DNA from 2 places in the Paenibacillus sp. ALJ109b genome. Region 1 is predicted to be linked to the other one. Evidence: riboswitches for the same ligand, from Rfam matches in the RefSeq annotation. Region 1 holds a riboswitch; the other holds the start of a gene.
The links. Region 1 has a riboswitch for glycine ahead of gcvT (glycine cleavage system aminomethyltransferase GcvT). Riboswitches for the same ligand answer to the same signal wherever they lie in the genome.

Region 1 (10,381 bases):
GGAAGACATCGCCTGTTCCCAGTCTGGATGTAAGTCCTTTGGCAATACCCGGAGCAATATGTTTCAGAATGTTCACACCTACTGCGGTTGTGATCAGTTCAGCTTCTGCAACGTTCTGAGCAACGGTATCCAGATTGGTTCCATCGATGGCACTCACACCGGTAACTGTCTCCAGGTCCTTGGCCTCGTTAGCCAGTTCAACCGTGTACTCTCCACGCTGCTCCAGAGCCTTAACCAGCTCCTGGTTAACGTCCGAGAAAACGACATTGTAGCCTGCACGGGACAGAATCAAACCGATAAAGCCACGTCCAATATTACCTGCTCCAAAGTGAAGGGCCTTCATAGTTCCATTTCACTTTCCAAAATAGTGATGACTTCTTCAGCGGTTTGAGCATGACGCAAAGCTTCCATGTTCTCTTCCTCGGCGCAGATGACTGCGATGCTGGTCAGGATCTCCATATGTTCTCCGCCCTGAGCAGCGATACCAATGACCATATACGCTTTCTCTTCCCCAAAATCAACACCCTGCGGGAACTGAATGACCGATATACCTGTGGACAGGATGAATGATTTGGATTCCTTCGTGCCGTGTGGAATCGCAAGTCCGTTGCCGACATACGTGGAGACAATCTCTTCACGCTCCAGCATTTTGTCAATGTATTCAGCGGTGATATGTCCCGCGTCTTTCAAAATTTGACCTGCCATTCGAATCGCTTCGTATTTATCCTGAGCCGTTGCATTCATGATGACTTTATCTTTAGTTAACACACTCATGTTTGAATACCTCCAATTTCTGTTTTGCTGCGGTAAAATCCCGCAAGTTCTTGGGACAAGTAATGAATAAGATCATCCCGGTTGCCTTTTTCAAGTAATGTGATCATTTCTTCCTGCAACAATAGTGCACTGATCTCACTCAGTACCTCCAAACTTTCCTTCGATAACTGTCTGGGTCCTAGCATCAAAAGCACATGGCTGACACCTGTCGGGTCTTCCGGCGTGCGCAGAAGCGGCTCTGTCAACTGGAACAGCGTGATTGAAGGACTGTGAATGCCATCACTGCGTGTATGAAACAAAGCGAGGGAAGTCCCCGGAATTTTCTGGCTTCCAACCGCTTCACGCTCCTCCAGCAGCCTGGCAATCTCTTCAGGATTATTTAACACACCAGAATGATGTAAAACGCTGCACATGGCGTAGGCCGTGTCAAAAAATCCAATCTTCTGATTATCCAGCGGGAACACCTGAAACTTGCCGATAATCTGTACGATTTCAATCAGGGTCGCTTCCAGTCCAACCGGATCGGAAATTCGTCCTGTTGACCTTGAATCTACTTCAGGTGGGGGACTATGTTCCCGCTGAAGCGTCGTTGTCCTGATGAAGTGCCTTAAACGTTCACTTTCTTCTGCCGTCAGCAGTGGGCTCACCTTGTAGTATTGATGTTTATCCATTGGCAGATCCACAGTAGAGAGAACCAGATCATATTCCGTCTTTGGTATACGCGCGGCTTCATACCAGGACACACTGTCCACAATCCGAATCTCGGGAATTTCCTTGGACAGGCGGCTCGATAACATCCGTGAAGATCCGATCCCGCTCGTACAAACGACGACAGCCCTGATTTCACGTTTCAGCACCCGCAGTCGTTCAATGGAAGCACCGAAGTGCATCACCAAAAATCCGATCTCCTCATCCGGAACATCCGTATTGGGCCAAGCCTCTCGCACTGCTTGCTTTACATCCTCAAACAGTGATTCATAATCCTTGCGGATCTGCTGAAGCAACGGATTACGGATGAGCTGCCGCTCATCCATTCTTTCCAGCACCGGCTCCATATGGGCAATCAGACCTTCACGGAGCAGACGATCCTCATGGAACGAATAATGAGTTTTCTGTTGCATCCGGTCTGTGAGGGAACGAACCATGTCAAGTAAAACCAGATCGTCTACGGGCAGCAGACGCGAGGAATGAATCGATTGCTCGATTTCAATCAGCAGCCTGTGAAAATAAGCCTGCTCCTCGCTCACAAACTCCAGCCCAAGTTGGGCAGATAGAACACCGCACAGTCTGGAAGCTAAATATTCCGGCACCTTCTGCTCGTCTTGCAGAGGCATTCCAACATCTTTTTTGTCTTGCTGAGTATTCCGCCCTATGCCAAAGCCTTTGCGAATCCGCACAACGGCTACAGACAATTGGATCAGTAGCTTCATGTATTGACGCTCCGGTATATTTTCCAACCACTCAATATCCGGCTGCCATAATGCATTTTCGACCGTAAGTACATCCTCATGTCCTATCATTTCCAGAAGTTTGCTGCTTACTTTGGAACCCCCTTGCTCCGCCTGTCTACCGAACAAATCGGATTCATCCAGATATTCAAGAGCGAGGGCTGAGATAGCCATGCGATGAGCAAGCTCGCTTCCATTGATCTTGACCCCATATCCACGTCTGCGAACCAGCTTCAATCCTGCAAGCTGAATGCGTGGCTCCAGATCGTCCAGATCATTACTTGCCGTAGACACGGTTACCTTCAGATCTGAGGCCAATGCAAGCAGCTTCACAGGCTCGGATTCATCAAGCAAAATACAAAGCATGAAGAGTTTACGCTCTTCGGGCGTAAACTCCACATATTCGTTAAGCTCAAGTTGTTGACGCAATACGGCCAAATCATCGGAACCGGGATCAATTCGAACCCCGGTTCCCGATTTTTTTTCTAATCTCATGCCAAGGGGCTCAAGCCATTGTTCAATCATCTGCAACTCTCGATGTACGGTACGAGTGCTTACTTTGACCGCAACAGCTATATCGCCAGCAGTTACCTCATGAGGATGCTCCAGCAGGAACTCCACGATCTCACGCTGTCTCCTTGTAATATTACTCATCAGGAGTCGGATTTGAGGCGCTCCACCAGTGCCTCATATTCAGGACTCTTCAGGAAGTTGTCGATGGAAATATGCTCTGCATTTGGAGCCACGGATTTGGCCCGGTCTGTCAATGTTTTCTGTGTGATGACGATGTCAGCATCTTGTGGAATCTCACTGATCGCCGTGTTGGTTACAGCGACATCCACACCGGCTGCTTTCATTTTCTTCCGCAGAATCGAGGCACCCATGGCACTCGAACCCATACCTGCATCACAGGAGAATACAATTTTATTGATATCCGTTTTTACTGCCGAAGAAGCAATATCGGCTGCACGGTCAGCTTCACGATTGTCTTTATCAACGGTGAGGTTGCCTGTTTTGCCCTGATTTTTCATATCTTTCATACGGTTGGACGCACTGTCCAGATCTTCTTCATCGTTCTTCTGTTTACCAGTTTTGAGCAGTATGGATGCTACGAGGAACGAGATGATCGCAGCTACGGCTACCCCTGCAAACATGCCAAGGTATCCACCCTTAGGTGTTAACAACGAGTAGGCAATGATACTTCCCGGTGACGGTGCTGATACCAAACCTGCTCCAGTCAACATGAAGGTCAATGTACCCGCCACACCACCAGCCATCGCAGCCAGAATCAGTATCGGTCTCATCAGAATGTAAGGGAAATAAATCTCGTGAATCCCGCCAAAGAAATGGATGATTACAGCACCTGGAGCGGAAGATTTGGCTGATCCGCGACCGAAGAAGCAGTATGCCAGCAAAATACCGAGTCCAGGTCCTGGATTGGATTCAAGCATGAATAATACGGATTGACCCAATTCTCTTGCTTGATCTGTAGCAATTGGTGTCAGAATCCCATGGTTGATCGCATTGTTCAGGAATAATACTTTTCCTGGCTCAATGATCAGATTGACCAGCGGGAGAAGACCAGCATTCATCAAAGCTTCTACCCCAGCTGATAACACCTTGCTAATCGCTTCAACGAAAGGCCCGATGCCTTTAAGGGCTAGAAGCGCCAAAATCCCACCAATAATACCAGCGGAGAAGTTGTTAACCAACATCTCAAACCCTGATTTGATTTTGCCATCGACAGCCTTGTCAAATTTCTTAATGACCCAGGCTCCCAACGGTCCGGCTATCATGGCGCCAAGAAACATTGGAATGTCACTGCCGACAATAACCCCGATGGTCATAATTGCACCGACTACACCACCACGTTGGCCGTGTACCATGGTACCGCCTGTGTAACCGATAAGCAAAGGCAGCAAATATTTGATCATTGGATCAACCAATAATGCAAAATCTGCGTTAGGGAACCATCCTTTTGGAATGAACAATGCCGTAATCAGCCCCCAGGCGATAAAAGCACCCATGTTCGGCATAACCATACCACTCAGGAAACGTCCAAACTTCTGAACGCCGACCCGTATTCCTCCGCTTTTTTCGGACTTTGCGTCCACTGAACTCATATTGAAAACCTCCTCAACATATTAAACCTTGATTCCACTGAATTTTGACAACGATGATCCAGACGAACGAAGGTATAAATCTGCAATAAATCTTAATTTACAACCATATCGTAAATGAAAACGGTATCTTCTACAACGAAATGAAAACCTACTTCCGTCATGAACGTTGATGACAAGATTTAAATTTAAAGGATTGTTCCATATTTAAACCTGTATATGGATCGAAAACTGTTATTCCCTTTCATGTATCATACCCACGAGTTGCCCCATTTTACTGACAAATGAAATTGTAAATTTATTCTATTTGGGCGAGCTGTTTCTACCTCATTAGAAATGATGATGAAACATGTTAGATTGATATTTATTCCATCTAATTCGTCGACTAACAACGGAAAAAGGCGCAATTACTTCATCCTGATTCAGATGAGGCAATTGCGCCTAAATATTTTCCGAATAAGCAATATCACCATTCGGAGCTATAATCAATCGATTCATTTTATTACGTTAAAAGGACTTTTACATCAAGCTAAAACTCTCTATCCAACCGGTGAATTGTACCTTATTATTATTCCGTATGTTTACGATACGCATCCGCGTTCATCAATGTGGAAAGTGCTGCTGTCAGGTCGCCCTCAACACGAATCTCGATCATCCAGCCTTCCTCATATGGAGAGTTGTTAACCAGCTCCGGGGAATCCTGCAATGCATCATTCACAGCAATAATCGTTCCACTGACAGGAGAAAACAAATCCGAAACGGTTTTGACGGATTCAATCGTTCCAATACCATCTTCCGCTTTTACATCCGATTCAAGGTCAGGCAATTCCACAAACACAATGTCACCCAGCTGATGCTGCGCGAACTCGGTAATACCAATACGTACGGTATCCTCCCCTACGGTCTGCACCCATTCGTGCTCTTCACTGTACAGGAAATCACTTTTCAATTCGCTCATCGATATCCGCCTCGCTTTTCATTAATGAGTGCATGCGTTTCTTTGACCTTAACCTTTTTCCCAGAACATAGCGTATGATATTTTCGATTCAAATGTCAAGATACCTCACAATTTATTTGTATTTCTTCCTTATATGTCTGTAACTCAAATGGACCCTCCCTACATATAATGGTGAATATTAGAAAAGTAAGCGCACTCTTTATAAATAAACGAACATTATATAATCAATAGCAAATATCATTCGGATTTTTTATTAATTTCTATGATATCGTTCTTGACATCAATAGTCGATTCAGGCTTTAATGAGAGTAGTAAATGTGTTTAATTGGTCTATGCAATACCCGCGGATGAATGTAAAGGGAGAGATTACCCTTGACACCGACTCAGGGTGTACATGCGGTAACGCCGAAGGAGTAAACCACCGACAAGCGGAGGTGAATCTCTCAGGCAAAAGGACTTTTACGGGACGCAACTCTGGAGAGCATCTAATCGCCCTGTGTGGGCGTTATGATCACCCAAGGGGAAACCTGCTGCATCAGGCGGCGGGGTAACTCTCAGGTACCAAGGACAGAGCCTAAGAATACAGCGTGCTTCTGGCATGCCGATTCTTTGGCCTGTCCTTTTCCTTTTTCCCAAAAAACGAAAACAGGTTATAGAGCGGCGCTGCCTATAGCGTCCTTACCTTACTTTTATAATAAAATATGATGCCAGATTCATTGATCCATGGTTATACACTCGGCCGGTTGACGGCCCATGACGAGGTGATTGGATGTCCGATTTGCTTAGAACCCCACTCTTTCCACTCTATCAGCAATATGAAGGCGTACGATGCATTGATTTTGGTGGCTGGGAGCTCCCGGTACAATTCAGTGGAATTCAGAAAGAGCATGAAGCGGTGCGAGAACGTGCCGGATTGTTTGATGTATCCCACATGGGCGAATTCACAGTACAAGGTGAACACTCAGAAGCTTTTTTACAGCACATGACCACCAATGATGTAACAACACTCGTTCCCGGTCAGGCCCAATACACGTTAATGTGTTATCCGGATGGCGGCGTGGTCGATGATCTGCTGATCTATAAACTGAAAGACCAGCATTATATGCTGGTGGTTAACGCCTCCAACATCGACAAGGACTGGGCATGGCTGCAACAGCACATGATGCCAGGCGTAACGATGTCCAATGATTCGGATCAAACGGCGCTTCTTGCTCTGCAAGGTCCGCTGTCAGTGGATATTCTCAGAACGGTGACAGACATCGATGTGTCTTCAATTGAGCCTTTCCGCTTTGTGGCAAATGCGAAGGTATGTGGCGTTACATTGCTGTTATCCCGCACCGGTTATACGGGTGAAGATGGCTTTGAGCTCTACGTTCCTACGGAACAAGCCGCTGCGGTTTGGAACGGATTGATGCAAGCGGGAGAAGGTCACGGACTCGTTCCGACAGGACTGGGTGCCCGGGATACGCTGCGCTTTGAAGCCAAGCTGCCCCTGTATGGACAGGAATTGTCTGCAACCATCTCACCGCTAGAGGCTGGCGTTGGCATGTTTGTGAAGCTAAATGCAGGACCGTTTATCGGACATGAAGCCTTGTTGCAGCAAAAAAATGATGGGCCTGCCCGCAAGCTGGTCGGCATCGAAGTACTGGAGCGCGGCATTCCTCGTCCTCATTATCCAATTTACGCCGAAGGCGTGCAGATTGGTGAAGTGGCCACAGGCACCCAATCGCCTACGTTGAAACGCAATCTGGGGCTGGCCTTGATCGACAGCAAATATGCTGCACTGGGTACCCCGCTGGAGATTGAGATTCGTGGCAAGAAACTAAAAGCCGAGGTTGTAAAGACCCCTTTTCATAAACGGACACGTGCGCCAAAGACACCTACTCAAGGAGCTGATCAAGCATGAGCAAGCATCGCTACATTCCCATGACCGAGCAGGATCAGAATGCCATGCTGGCAACCATCGGCGTGGAAACGATTGAGGATCTGTTCCATGACATTCCACAGGAGATTCGATATCAGGGTGAACTGCCTGTTTCCTCCAAACTCGATGAATATGCACTGACACGTCATATGTCGAAGCAAGCGGCAGCGAATGCCAACTTCGAGACACACGCCAGTTTCCTGGGTGCAGGCATTTATGATCACCACGTTCCCTCCGTCATTAATCATGTCATCTCCCGTTCCGAGTTCTATACCGCCTATACACCTTATCAACCCGAGATCAGCCAAGGAGAATTGCAGGCGATTTTCGAGTTTCAATCCTACATCTGTGAGTTGACAGGTATGGCTGTAGCCAATGCCAGCATGTACGATGGTGCAACTGCATTTGCGGAAGCAGGCAATCTGGCCGCAGCGGCAACCCGCCGCAAACAACTGATTGTGTCACGTACCGTACACCCTGAATCCCGTCAGGTATTGCAAGCTTACGCTCATGGCCTCAATCTGGAGATTGTTGAGATTGGATATCAAAATGGTGTAACAGACTGGGATGCCCTGCAAGCCGCCGTGTCCGATGACACCGCAGCCGTCATGATTCAGAGCCCAAACTTCTTCGGCGCCGTGGAAAATGTAAAACAGGCCGCAGATCTTGCGCATGCGCACAAAAGCCTGCTCGTGGTCAGCGCCAACCCGCTATCGCTGGGTCTGCTGGAAGCCCCAGGCAAGCTGGGTGCTGACATCGTCGTTGGCGACGCACAGCCCCTTGGCATCGCCGCTTCACTCGGCGGCCCAACATGCGGATACTTCGCCGTATCTCAGGCTCATATGCGCCGGATTCCTGGCCGAATTGTAGGCCAGACAACGGACCGCAACGGCAAGCGTGGTTTTGTACTCACGCTGCAAGCACGGGAACAGCATATCCGCCGGGAAAAGGCGACGTCCAACATCTGTTCGAACCAGGCGTTACTCGCGCTGAGCGCATCTGTCTATATGTCTATCATGGGTAAACAAGGCATGATCGACGTCGCTGATTTGAATTTGCAAAAGAGCCATTATTCCCTTAACACGCTTACCGCAATTTCAGGCGTCTCTCTTACATTTACCGCACCGACGTTCAATGAGTTTGTTATTCAACTGCCTGAAGGAACAAATGTGGAATCACTGCAACTGAAATTGCTAGATGCAGGTTTCATTGGTGGGTATGAACTTGGACGTGATTATCCAGAGCTCGCTGGACATATGCTGATTGCGGTTACTGAACGACGCAGCAAGGAAGAGATCGACGAATTCGCACGTGTATTGGAGGGATCGCTGTGACTCAGGAAACGACAACAAAGACAACGACGACATCAGCACAAGGACAATCGGAAACGGTAACCTCTATCTCCACTTCGGGCCAACCTGAAACGATCACAACACTCACTACTCAGTCTGCCTCTCCAGCACCGGAGCAATCGTTGATTTTTGAACTCAGCAGTCCGGGTCGGGTCGCTTACTCCTTGCCTGAATGCGATGTTCCCCATCAAGCTGTGGATTCCCTGATTCCCCGGGAAATGCTTCGGTCGGAAGCAGCGGCATTGCCTGAGGTTTTTGAAGTTGACGTCATTCGCCACTACACTGCCCTGTCTCGTCGTAATTTCGGGGTAGATAACGGATTCTATCCGTTGGGCTCTTGTACGATGAAATATAATCCGAAGATTAATGAGGATGTGGCCCGTTACAACGGGTTCGCCAAAATTCATCCATATCAGCACGAATCCAGCATTCAAGGTGCACTTGAACTTCTCTATACGTTGCAAAATGACCTTGCCGGACTAACCGGTATGGACGCCGTTACTTTGCAACCGGCCGCTGGTGCACATGGTGAATGGACCGGGCTCATGATGATCCGTGCCTACCACGAAGGTCGTGGTGAGCAGCGCACAAAAGTTATCGTACCGGACTCTTCTCATGGGACCAACCCGGCAAGTGCAACCGTAGCAGGTTTCGAAACGGTAACGATCCCTTCCCGTGCAGACGGGCTGGTGGATCTGGACGCACTTCGCGCAGCTATTGGTTCGGACACCGCAGCGCTCATGCTGACCAACCCGAACACGCTCGGACTTTTTGAAAAAGACATTCAGGAGATTGCCTCCATTGTGCACCAGGCAGGTGGCTTGCTGTACTACGATGGAGCCAACTCCAATGCCATTATGGGCATCACCCGACCTGGCGATATGGGCTTTGACGTGGTGCATCTGAATTTGCATAAAACGATGAGTACTCCTCACGGCGGAGGTGGACCTGGTGCCGGCCCGGTTGGTGTGAAGAGCCGCTTGATTCCGTTTCTGCCAAAACCAATGGTCATCAAAAATGATGAGGGCATATATGCATTGGATCGTGAAGGTGATCAATCCATTGGCCGGGTCAAAGCTTACTATGGTAACTTCGGTATTCTGGTCCGCGCCTATGCCTACATTCGTACTTATGGACCTGAAGGCTTACGCCGGGTATCTGAATGTGCGGTGCTCAACGCCAACTACATGATGGCTCGTCTCGCACCTTACTACGAAATTCCGTATCCAGGCGTTTGCAAACATGAATTCGTTATGTCTGGTCGAGGGTTGAAGCAGTATGGTGTACGCACGCTAGATGTTGCCAAACGATTGCTTGATTTTGGGTATCACCCGCCAACCGTGTACTTCCCGCTGAACGTTGAGGAGTGCATCATGATCGAACCAACGGAAACCGAGAGCAAAGAAACACTTGATGGGTTCATCGATACGATGATTCGCATTGCCAAGGAAGCAGAAGAAACGCCTGAACTGGTACTCAATGCCCCTTATGGCACACCGGTTACCCGTCTGGATGAAACAACAGCAGCCCGTAAACCTGTATTGAACTGCGCTTGCAGTTGAAGCATATAGTGAATGAAGTAACGAACTCTTGCTGATGACTCAACGTCAGCAAGAGCTTTTTTTGTATTGTTCATGTCCATCATTCCTGATGCCCCCCTCTCACATCGTCATTCCCTTTCCAACATTGACGCACAAAAAAAGCCGGTATCTGCTGTAACAACAGATACCGGCAAAATCGCTGCACGACTGCAGCTTTTTTATCGGAAAAAGAAACCCTTAAAATCGGGTGGAAACCCCGTAAAA
Region 2 (10,381 bases), on a different contig from region 1:
GCGCTCTTCATGACCGAGATTGTACCAGGTAAAGGTAAAAAGATATTGCAACCTGCGATTGAGCTGCTGTCCGGTATTCCTTCCGTTGTATACGGGTTTATCGGTCTCAGTGTGATCGTTCCTTTATTACGCAGCATGTTTGGCGGAGCCGGCGTCGGGATTGCAGCCGGATGTTTGGTTCTGTCTGTTATGATTTTGCCTACTGTAACAAGCATTATGGCAGATGCACTGTCTGCACTGCCGAAAGGTCTGCGTGAATCCTCCTACGCATTGGGGGCAACTCGCTGGCAAACGATCTACCGTGTCATTATCCCGACCGTTCTTCCAGCTTTGTTGACAGGGATTGTACTCGGTATGGCTCGCGCATTTGGTGAAGCTCTTGCCGTACAGATGGTTATCGGGAATGCACCGCATGTACCGACATCACTGCTGGAATCGGCTTCAACGTTAACGAGTGTAATCACCCTGAGTATGGGTAACACCACGATGGGATCTGTTCATAATAATGCACTGTGGAGTATGGCGCTTGTCCTGCTAGTGATGACCTTTGTCTTCGTCATTCTGGTTCGCCTGCTTGAAAGGAGGAACCGGGTATGAAAATGAAGGCTAAAACGGTAGATAAAGTTGCCACATCCGTTATCGTTGTTCTGGCGCTGTTCATTGTTGTTCTCTTGCTCGGTTTGCTTGGCTTCATTCTAGTACGTGGGATCGGACAGATTAACTGGCACTTCCTGACCAGTGCACCACAGTTGCTCAAAGGTGGAGGCGGGATTGGACCGCAATTATTCAACTCCATATTCCTGCTTGTTCTGACTTTGATTATTACGATTCCGCTCGGATGGGGCGGCGGTATTTATATGGCTGAGTACGCCAAGCCGGGCCGGATCACAAGTTTTATTCGACTCGTTGTCGAAGTGTTATCCTCGTTCCCATCTATCGTTATTGGTTTGTTCGGACTCTTGTTAATTGTTAATACATTTGGTCTTGGATTCTCCTTATTATCGGGTGCCATGGCCTTGGCTATATTCAATCTTCCGCTTATGGTGCGGACAACGGAGCAAGCGTTCCGGGCCGTTCCGAAAGAGCAGAAGGAAGCGGGTCTTGCACTCGGGTTGTCCAAATGGAAAATTATTACCTCCATTCTGCTGCCTGTGGCATTGCCAAGCTTAATCACGGGTACGATCCTGGCATCGGGACGGATCTTCGGTGAAGCAGCAGCCCTGATGTTTACAGCGGGTATGAGTAGTCCACCGCTGGACTTCACGGACTGGAATCCAACGAGTCCAAGGTCGCCGATCAATCCATTGCGTCCGGCAGAGACACTGGCCGTGCACATCTGGAAAGTAAACAGTGAAGGTATTGGCCCGGATTCCAAAGAAGTAGCAGCTGGGGCTTCAGCCGTGCTTGTACTTCTTGTGCTGGCGTTCAATCTGAGTGCACGCTGGATCGGTCGGGTGGTTTACCGCCGCATGACAGCTTCGAAATAAGGAGGAACCAATATGGCCATACCTTTTGGTACGGAACAGTTAAGCATATATTATGGGCATTTTCAGGCAGTTAAGCAGATCAGCCTGACTTTTCCCGAAGCCAGTGTAACGGCACTCATTGGACCATCCGGCTGTGGTAAATCCACATTCCTGCGGTCGCTCAACCGAATGAACGACGAGATTGCCGGTTCCCGCACGGAGGGACATATCTGGATGGATGGCAATGATCTGAATGAGCCGGGCACAGATGTAATCAAGCTTCGCCAGAAGATCGGCATGGTTTGGCAGAAGCCGAATCCTTTTCACAAGTCCATTTACAATAATATCGCGTTTGGCCCCCGCTACCGCGGTATCAAGAGCAAGAAGGCACTGGATGAAATTGTGGAAAAAAGCCTGCGCCGCGCTGCGCTCTGGGACGAAGTGAAGGACAGACTGAATGAATCTGCCCTGGCCCTTTCGGGTGGACAACAGCAGCGGCTCTGTATCGCCCGCGCGTTGTCGGTTGATCCGCAGATTTTGCTGCTCGATGAGCCGGCATCCGCGCTTGACCCGGTATCAACGGGTAAGGTGGAGGAGTTGATCTCGGAGCTCAAGAAGGATCTTCGGATCGTAATTGTTACCCATAATATGCAGCAGGCGGCACGCATCTCGGATTATACAGCTTATTTTTATCTGGGAAGCATGATTGAACACGGAGATACGGAACATATTTTCACCAACCCGGACAATCGTCTGACACAAGAATATATTATGGGACGTTTCGGTTAATTGTTATATTGGATGGAGTATGAGATCTAGATAGATTTATAGAGATAGAAGGAAGCATAACACCCGGGCGATGCAGTTCGGGGGTTATGCTTTTTTACATAAGCACGTATTTGGAATAGTTTGCCAAAGTAAAAACAATCATGCTACGATATTTGTAAACGCTACCTTTAATTTGATAAGAGAAGGAGATGTAGATCATAACTACCCATAAGATTTCCCATGACACCATGGCAAATGAAATTATCTCGCATTATTCCATAGAAAAACCTGCAATTTCCTTTATCCGACATAATGAAAATCTAACGTATCAGGTGGTTGATGAATCAACCGGACAGAAATACCTATTGCGTATACATAAAGCCGCTTTTGCAAGCATGACGGGCATCCAGCATACTCGACCTGCACTTGAAGCAGAGATGAATCTACTTCATGAATTACGAGCTACCAGCCCATTGCGGGTGCAGATACCTGTACGCAATACATTGGATGAGTGGGTCACTGTCTGTTTGGACGAAACAGGAGAAGAGATCTGTTGTACTGTTCTGGAATGGATCGAGGGCAGGGATATCAAGCAGGGAGAACGTCTGACAACAGCGCAGATCCATGATTTAGGCGTACAGTTGCAGATATTGCACCAATATGGACGAAAACCAAAGGAAGCTCCTAAGCCACAGGTGGGTTCACAGGTGTCTGAAAGCGGACAGCAGACGAATGACCGTGAACAGCACGTTGTTAGGGCGATCATCTCAGAGGTATATACCGATAGCGATAGCCCTGCCTTGGACCGAACGGAAGTAAGACCAGCCTACGGCTCGATCAAAGAGAATCTGGTCATGTTGGAGCAATTGGAGGAAGGCGTTAGACGTGGCATCTTTACTCCTGAAGATTTCGATCTGATTCGTGAGACGTTTGAGAACATTAACGGGCAACTCGAAACGTATCCGCAGAATGCCGAGACATGGGGAGTAATACACGGAGATATTACCCGCGGCAATCTACTAGTGACGGATCAGGGCATATCTATGATTGATTTTTGTTTATACGGGTATGGCTACTATCTCTTTGATGCCGGAGGTGCGGCTACGATTTTCAATCGGGAGGAACGGGATGTCTTCCTATCGGGATATACGGAGCAGACAGGACCACTGACGAAGCGTGATATTCGGTTAATGGAAGGATTCATGCTGATTTTTACGTTCGGCTATTTTGCATTTCAGATGGAGAATGAGTCCAGGTACGAATGGATGAAAGAGCGAATGCCTCTTATATGCAGTAAATTTTGCAAACCATATGTACAGAACGAGAGTATTTTCTATGAGTTATAATTTGTGATTTCTAGTGGGTGGGTAGCGCTATGAAGAACATTCGTGCAAAGAGAGTTGCATCGAAGGGGCAGTCTGGTGGCTGGAAGCATGCCGGATTGCTACTTAGCGGAGTGGGCATATCCAATCTGGGTGATTTCATATATATTGTGGCGATTAACCTGATGGTATTGAATATGACACAGTCTCCAGCGGCAGTCGCAGGGTTGTGGATTATCTCGCCGATTGCTTCGGTGTGCACTAAGTTTTGGTCAGGCAGCCTGATTGATCGTTATGATCAGCGACAGCTGATGATTGGTGCTGATATGCTACGGGCATTGTTGGTGGCGGCGCTCCCACTGATGTCCAGCCTATGGATGATGTACGCAGTGATGTTTCTGATCAGCATGTCTTCATCTATATTTGTCCCTTCCTCTCAGGTATACATTACCCGGTTGGTACCTGCTGAACGGCGCAAGCGCTTCAATTCCCTACAAGCCCTGATCAGCTCAGGGGCATTTATTACCGGCCCAGCAGTTGCAGGAGTGATGCTGATTTATCTATCTCCGGCGGCAGCCATTTATGCCAATGCGGTTTCCTTTGCTGCTTCTGCGTTGATTCTAATGTTTCTTCCCAAACTGGGCATTGGAGAACAGAATATAGGGACGGGAAGCAGACTGACGCCTCAAATGATTGCCCAGGATTGGAGAGCTGTACTGAGCTTCAGCCGGAAGTCGGGCTACGTAGTCAGTATATATGCCCTGTTCCAGATTATTCTGGTCGTCGGCATGTCGCTGGATGCTCAGGAAGTGGTGTTTATCCGTCAGGTAATGAACCTGCCTGAATCGCAGTACGGAGCATTAATGAGTGTCACCGGAATCGGTTATTTGGCAGGTTCCATGCTAGTTTGGATGTTCGCCAAACATTTGCCGATCCGTCACATGATGGGTGGCGGTGTACTTCTGGTTGCGCTTGGTTATTTCCTGTTCGCCCGTTCATTCTCGTTTGAACTGGCGGCTGTTGCCTTTATTCTGCTCGGTCTGTGCTCCGCACTGGCGAATACCGGCCTGATTACCTTTTATCAAAATAATATCCCTGTCGATCTGATGGGGAGAATGAGTAGTGTACTTGGTCTTGTGTTAAGTCTGCTGCAGGTGGCTTCCATTTTGATTGCAGGGGTAGTGGCAGAGCAGTTGTCACTTCGTATGGTATATACAGTTGTATCTGGGGTCATGCTGTTAGCTGCGTTGGGATTGTGGGTGACGAGCATGTTTCCTTCCCGAAGCAGGTATTACGATGAACCGGCGAAGTCCAAGGCGATGGTGGGATAACAGGCAGAAATAAGGCAATTCTAGTACAGAATAATGGTTGCCTGAATACCCGAACAGTTCAACGGAACATAACATAAATAGTATTAAACACAGATATTGGCTAATCGAAAATGAAAAATGTATACGCTTTCGAGATGAAACGCATTAACACATTCATGTGATGAAAGTTTACAGTTGTTCAGTTTATCTTGTGTATAAAATGGAAAAAAACAATTATTCAGAAAGAAATCGTTAAGTTTGTTGACACTGATCTTCCGGTCGATTAATCTTAATGAGAAAGTATTAAAAACTTCAATTATCGTTCTGGTACAAGATCAGAATGGTTCCATACAGCGAATGATAGCGAGCGGGAGAGACCTGGGCATGTCGAGTACAAAGGCAGCTGTCGGGCACCGAAGGAGCAAGCTGCTGCGCACCCGGCGCAGCAGTTAATCTCTCAGGTAAATGTACCATCGTTGGACGCAACTCTGGAGAGTGCGCGAACTGCGCCACCCAAGGGGTATATGGTCAAGCAGCACGGTGTGCAGGGTGACATCACCTGTGAATACAGGGATGCATCGATTCGCCGCGCTGCTTATCATGAAACTCTCAGGTATCGAGGACAGAGAGAGGGCCTAGGGCCTTCTTCTGTCCTTTTCTTATGTCATCATTCAGTAATAAAGGAACATTATGGGTGTACGTCTGGATGAAAATGACGATTATAAATGGAGGGTTTGCGATGCGTTTTAAAGACGTTTTTTCAATTATTGGTCCGTCCATGACAGGTCCATCAAGTTCACATACGGCTGGAGCGGCAAGATTGGGGCGAATTGCCCGTCAGTGGCTGGGATGCACGCCTGAACGCGCCCGTTTAACTCTGTATGGCTCGTTTGCTGATACGTATCAGGGGCATGGTACGGATCTTGCGTTGATCGGTGGCCTGCTTGATTATGTGACTGATGATCCGCGTATACCGGATGCAGAACAATATGCAGAGGAAGCGGGTATGGAGGTAGAGTTTTTTACAAGCGGCCTGCCTGCTCCTCATCCGAATACGGTCAAGATTGAACTCTGGCATGGAGACCGTCAATGCACACTAATCGGTGCTTCCATTGGCGGAGGTAGTGTATCGGTGCATGCATTGAATGATTTTCGTGTACAGATCAGCGGAGAGTTCCCCACACTTGTACTGCGACATTCGGACAAAGCAGGGGTGCTCGCTTCCGTAACTTCCACGATCAGTTCGTCCGGGGTGAACATCGGGTACATGCAAGTGGATCGGAAAGCCCGGGATGGTGAAGCACTGACAGCGATGGAGATGGATGGTGCGCCGAATCCTGAGATGTTGAACCGTCTGCGGTCGCTGGATCATATGCTGGACATTCGCGTGATTGATTTGAAGAGAGGGGTCGAGCCTGATGCGGTTTAAACATCTACATGAACTGAATACTATCTGTACAGCAGAGTCTAAGACCATTGCCGAGCTGATGATCGAAGAGCAGGTTCAGGAGACGAATATTCCTGAAGCGGATGTTGTGCAGCAGATGTCGGATTACTATCAGGTGATGAAGGAAGCTGTACACAAAGGGCTGACAGAAGATACGACATCACGCAGCGGCTTGACTGGTGGAGACGGCAAAAAAATGGCTGAGTACATTCGTAAAGGCGAGACTTGTTCTGGAGATGCCTCTGCATTGGCCATGGCATATGCCCTTTGTGTATCGGAAGTGAATGCCTCCATGGGCCGGATCGTAGCGACACCGACAGCCGGCTCCTGCGGCATCATTCCGGGTGTATTTATCAGCTCCCAAGAGCGTTTTGGCTGGAGTGACGAGCACCTGGTGAACGGTCTGTTCTGTGCGGGAGCGATCGGTTATGTCATTGCCAACAACTCATTTATCTCGGGTGCCGAGGGTGGTTGTCAGGCTGAAGTGGGTTCTGCTATCGGTATGGCCGCTGGAGCCATGGTGGAGCTGCGTGGAGGGACGCCGGAGCAAGTGGTTCATGCGGTTGGCCTCGCGTTAAAAAATACACTAGGACTCATCTGCGATCCCGTAGCAGGCCTCGTGGAAATCCCTTGCATCGTGCGTAATGGACTGGGTGCCGTAACTGCTTTGGCTGCGGCCGACATGGCGCTGGCCGGCGTACGAAGTGCTATCCCTTCTGACGAAGTCATTGATGTCATGCTGGAAGTGGGGAGTGCGATGCCGAGCAGGCACCGTGAAACGGCCCAAGGTGGGCTTGCCCAAACACCGACAGGACGGAAAATGATGGAGAAGCTTGCTAAACCAAAGGCGAAGCGTGCTGAGCCTGAGGTTGAAGCTGAGTCTCCTGCTGAAAATGAACCAGAAGCCAAGGCATAACGCCTTTGGCCTGAAATCAATTTTAACTTGGTGTGCCTTTTAATATAAAAAAAGGTGATGTGCTCCCATCATGATACGAAAAGCCGATACGAATTCTTCCTAGTGAAGAAGCGTATCGGCTTTTTTGCTGTTCCCACAAGAAAAATAGGTATTGACGAATATATATCGATTAGATATATTATTTGTTGTCATATATCAATGCGATATATAAAGCTGAGAAGAAGTTATATAATTTAAGGAGATGGATAACATGAAAAGTGTTTTTCAAACGAGTCTTCTGTTTTTGAAAAATGGAGCTACAGTGGTCGGGTTAATTACAGCCGTACTGTTCCAGGTTTTTTTTAATACCATTTGGCTTAGTGGGTATGATCAGGTCAATGCACGGATGAATCAGCTTGCAGTGACCATCGTAAATGAAGATGGGGCTGGGGCGGAGCCTGTGGCGAAGTCACTTGCAGAGGGGCTTCATTTCGCAATCAAGCCTTCGGCAACTATGGAAGAAGCCAGACAAATGTTGACGGACCGGGATGTATACATGATTATCGTGATTCCATCTGGTTTCATGCAGCAGGCGGGAGACTTGTCGGGTCCAGTAGCGGTGAAGTATGTGATGAATGAATCCAACGTGGCTACCGTAAAAAGTGTGATGCAGACCGTATCCGCCCAAGTCACAGCGACGTTGAACCGTGAAGTACAGCAAAATAGCATTCGGGGAGTGCTGAATCAATCAGGTATGGCTGCCGATCAGGCGAATACGATGGCAGTGGGGTTATCTTCCCGGGTGGAGGCAGAAGTGGAACGGCTGAATCCAGTTAACAATTTTGCTTTTTCCATGGTACCGATGTTGATTGTGACGGCTACGTTTACAGGTGCAATGCTGCTTGGCATGAATCTGCAAAAGGTTTCTGGTGAACTCAGTAGCAGGGCAGGAAAATGGGAACGCTTTTGGGCGCGCAATATCATCAATGTTGGTGCTGCATTTATCGTATCGCTCGTTGGAGCAGGGATGATGCATGTTATGGGTGTATCATCAGCAGATGGATGGTGGATGTTATGGCTATTTCAGTTGTTGATTACTTTATCTTTTCTATTCGTGGCGCAATTGAGCTTGCTGCTGCTTGGAAATGCTGGAGCATGGTTAAACAGTGCCTTGTTGCCTCTGCTGATGTTGTCATCAGGCGCAACCATTCCGCGCGATGTCATGCCTGACTTCTATCAACAGATCGGTCATTATCTGCCGGCAACCTACGCGGTGGAGGGCATGATGAATCTGGTGCTTGGCGGAGATGGGATTAGTCATGATGTTCTGCTTCTGGTGGTGATTGGAGCGGCGACGTTGTTTCTGGGTGCGGTGTGCACGTGGATCAAACGCTCAGGTCCTGCACAATCCGGCATACCTTTGGAGTCCAAGTCTGCTGCGACACCTGTCGCTCTGACTGGAAACCTGCCTTCGCCTGATCGTGGATAACATGGATAACGATAAGCCCCCTTTTGCCGGATAAGCCAATCCGTGAACGTCTGATGATGTTGAACGTATAAGGGAGGATGTGATACGTTAAGAGCAATTGGAAAGGAGCGGTACACCGATGAACACGCAGCATGTCATCCTCGGAATACTGCACAATCAGCCATGTTCCGGATATGAGATCAAGCAGTACTTTGAACAATATTTTTCATTTTTCTTCGATGCCAGCTTTGGCACCATTTATCCTACACTTGCCAAGATGGAAAAGTCAGGGTTATTGACCAAAGAATCCGTTAGACAAGAAGGGAAACCTGACAAAAATGTGTATACCTTAACCCCGGAAGGGTCTGCGGAGTTCAATACCTATTTGATGAGCCCCCTGGAAGCAGAGGTGTTCCGTTCTGATTTTCTGATGCGTCTGTATTTCGGAGAGCTGGCGGATGAAGATACTGTCGCAGGGTGGGTCCGGTCGGAGCTGAATCGTAAAGAATTGCTGTATGCCGAGCTGCAACGCCAGATGAAGCAATTCGGCGAACAGATCTCACCTGCACAGCGTTTATGTATGCAAGTGGGACTTGTGCAATATGAGGCTACTATCCGATTGCTCAAGGAACAGCTGGCCGCGTCACAGTAGCTTTTAATAGTATCCATATCCCTAAATCAATTGACGATCCATCAATAACGCAGAAAAATCGCTCTACAGATCAATAACAGATCTGTGAGCGCTTTTTGTGCGTTGCGTTCAATGCGTTGGAATTGTAAAGACACAAAAATTTTAAAAAGCTACGCGATATCTGTACTTAGTACAACATATCCGTATGCGGGCAGCTCAACGGCGAGGGTTCCCTCTTCCTTGGCTGTACGATACTTCTCACCAAATAACTCCGTCCACTCCCCGGCACCCGCCTCCAGTTCGACGATAGCTGTTTCTTCCGAACGATTAAAGAGGACCAGAATACGCTCCTCCTCATCCTGTCGTTCCATCACAAGCTGGCTTCCGCCTTCACGGGCCTGCAGGAATCGAATGCTGCCTTCTGCACGCAGGGCAGGATGGGCATGGCGAAGTGCGATTAGCTTTTGATAAAAGGAGAACAGCTCGCGGTCCTGCTTCGTCTCGTCCCACTCCATACATTTCCGACAACCGGGATCATGATCCCCGTCCAGCCCAATCTCGTCTCCGTAATAAATGCACGGAGTACCCATATAAGTGAATTGGAACAGCGCGGCCAGTTTCATTTTCCGCTGGTCGCCCTCACATAAGGTGAGCAGCCGTGGTGTATCGTGGCTATCCAGCAGATTAAACGCTACTTCGCTGGCTTGCAGCGGATAGCGGGATAGCTGTCGACCGATGGAGTTGGCGAATTGGTCAGCGTGCATGACATCTTTTACAAAAAAACGATTCACAGCTTCCGTAAATGGATAGTTCATCGAGGCATCGAACTGGTCGCCTTGCAGCCAGGAGGAGGACTCATTCCATACCTCACCCAAGATATAGGCATCCGGATTCGCAGCTTTGACCACACGGCGGAAGTCACGCCAGAACGCATCATCCACTTCATCCGCGACATCCAGCCGCCAGCCGTCGGTGCCGACTTCCTTAATCCAGTATTCGGCGACCTCCAGCAAATACGCCTTCACCTCAGGGTTTTCCGTGTTCAGCTTCGGCATGTGAGCTTCAAATCCAAAG

Region 2: another riboswitch for glycine. It lies ahead of sdaAB (L-serine ammonia-lyase, iron-sulfur-dependent subunit beta); the one in region 1 lies ahead of gcvT (glycine cleavage system aminomethyltransferase GcvT).

What each region holds. Positions count from the first base shown of each region.
Region 1 is NZ_JAAIFP010000013.1:87,471-97,851, reverse strand. Features, by position in the region: gene G3352_RS14990 (mannitol-1-phosphate 5-dehydrogenase) at 1-343, opposite strand, end outside; gene G3352_RS14985 (PTS mannitol transporter subunit IIA) at 340-774, opposite strand; gene G3352_RS14980 (BglG family transcription antiterminator) at 771-2,876, opposite strand; gene G3352_RS14975 (PTS mannitol transporter subunit IIBC) at 2,876-4,345, opposite strand; gene gcvH (glycine cleavage system protein GcvH) at 4,911-5,300, opposite strand; glycine riboswitch at 5,648-5,769, shown strand; glycine riboswitch at 5,773-5,873, shown strand; gene gcvT (glycine cleavage system aminomethyltransferase GcvT) at 6,070-7,206, shown strand; gene gcvPA (aminomethyl-transferring glycine dehydrogenase subunit GcvPA) at 7,203-8,558, shown strand; gene gcvPB (aminomethyl-transferring glycine dehydrogenase subunit GcvPB) at 8,651-10,138, shown strand.
Region 2 is NZ_JAAIFP010000019.1:180,749-191,129, reverse strand. Features, by position in the region: gene pstC (phosphate ABC transporter permease subunit PstC) at 1-597, shown strand, start outside; gene pstA (phosphate ABC transporter permease PstA) at 600-1,487, shown strand; gene pstB (phosphate ABC transporter ATP-binding protein PstB) at 1,500-2,255, shown strand; gene G3352_RS19830 (phosphotransferase enzyme family protein) at 2,483-3,580, shown strand; gene G3352_RS19825 (MFS transporter) at 3,610-4,887, shown strand; glycine riboswitch at 5,225-5,348, shown strand; glycine riboswitch at 5,353-5,494, shown strand; gene sdaAB (L-serine ammonia-lyase, iron-sulfur-dependent subunit beta) at 5,606-6,295, shown strand; gene sdaAA (L-serine ammonia-lyase, iron-sulfur-dependent, subunit alpha) at 6,285-7,229, shown strand; gene G3352_RS19810 (YhgE/Pip domain-containing protein) at 7,480-8,697, shown strand; gene G3352_RS19805 (PadR family transcriptional regulator) at 8,816-9,328, shown strand; gene G3352_RS19800 (alpha-glycosidase) at 9,478-10,381, opposite strand, start outside.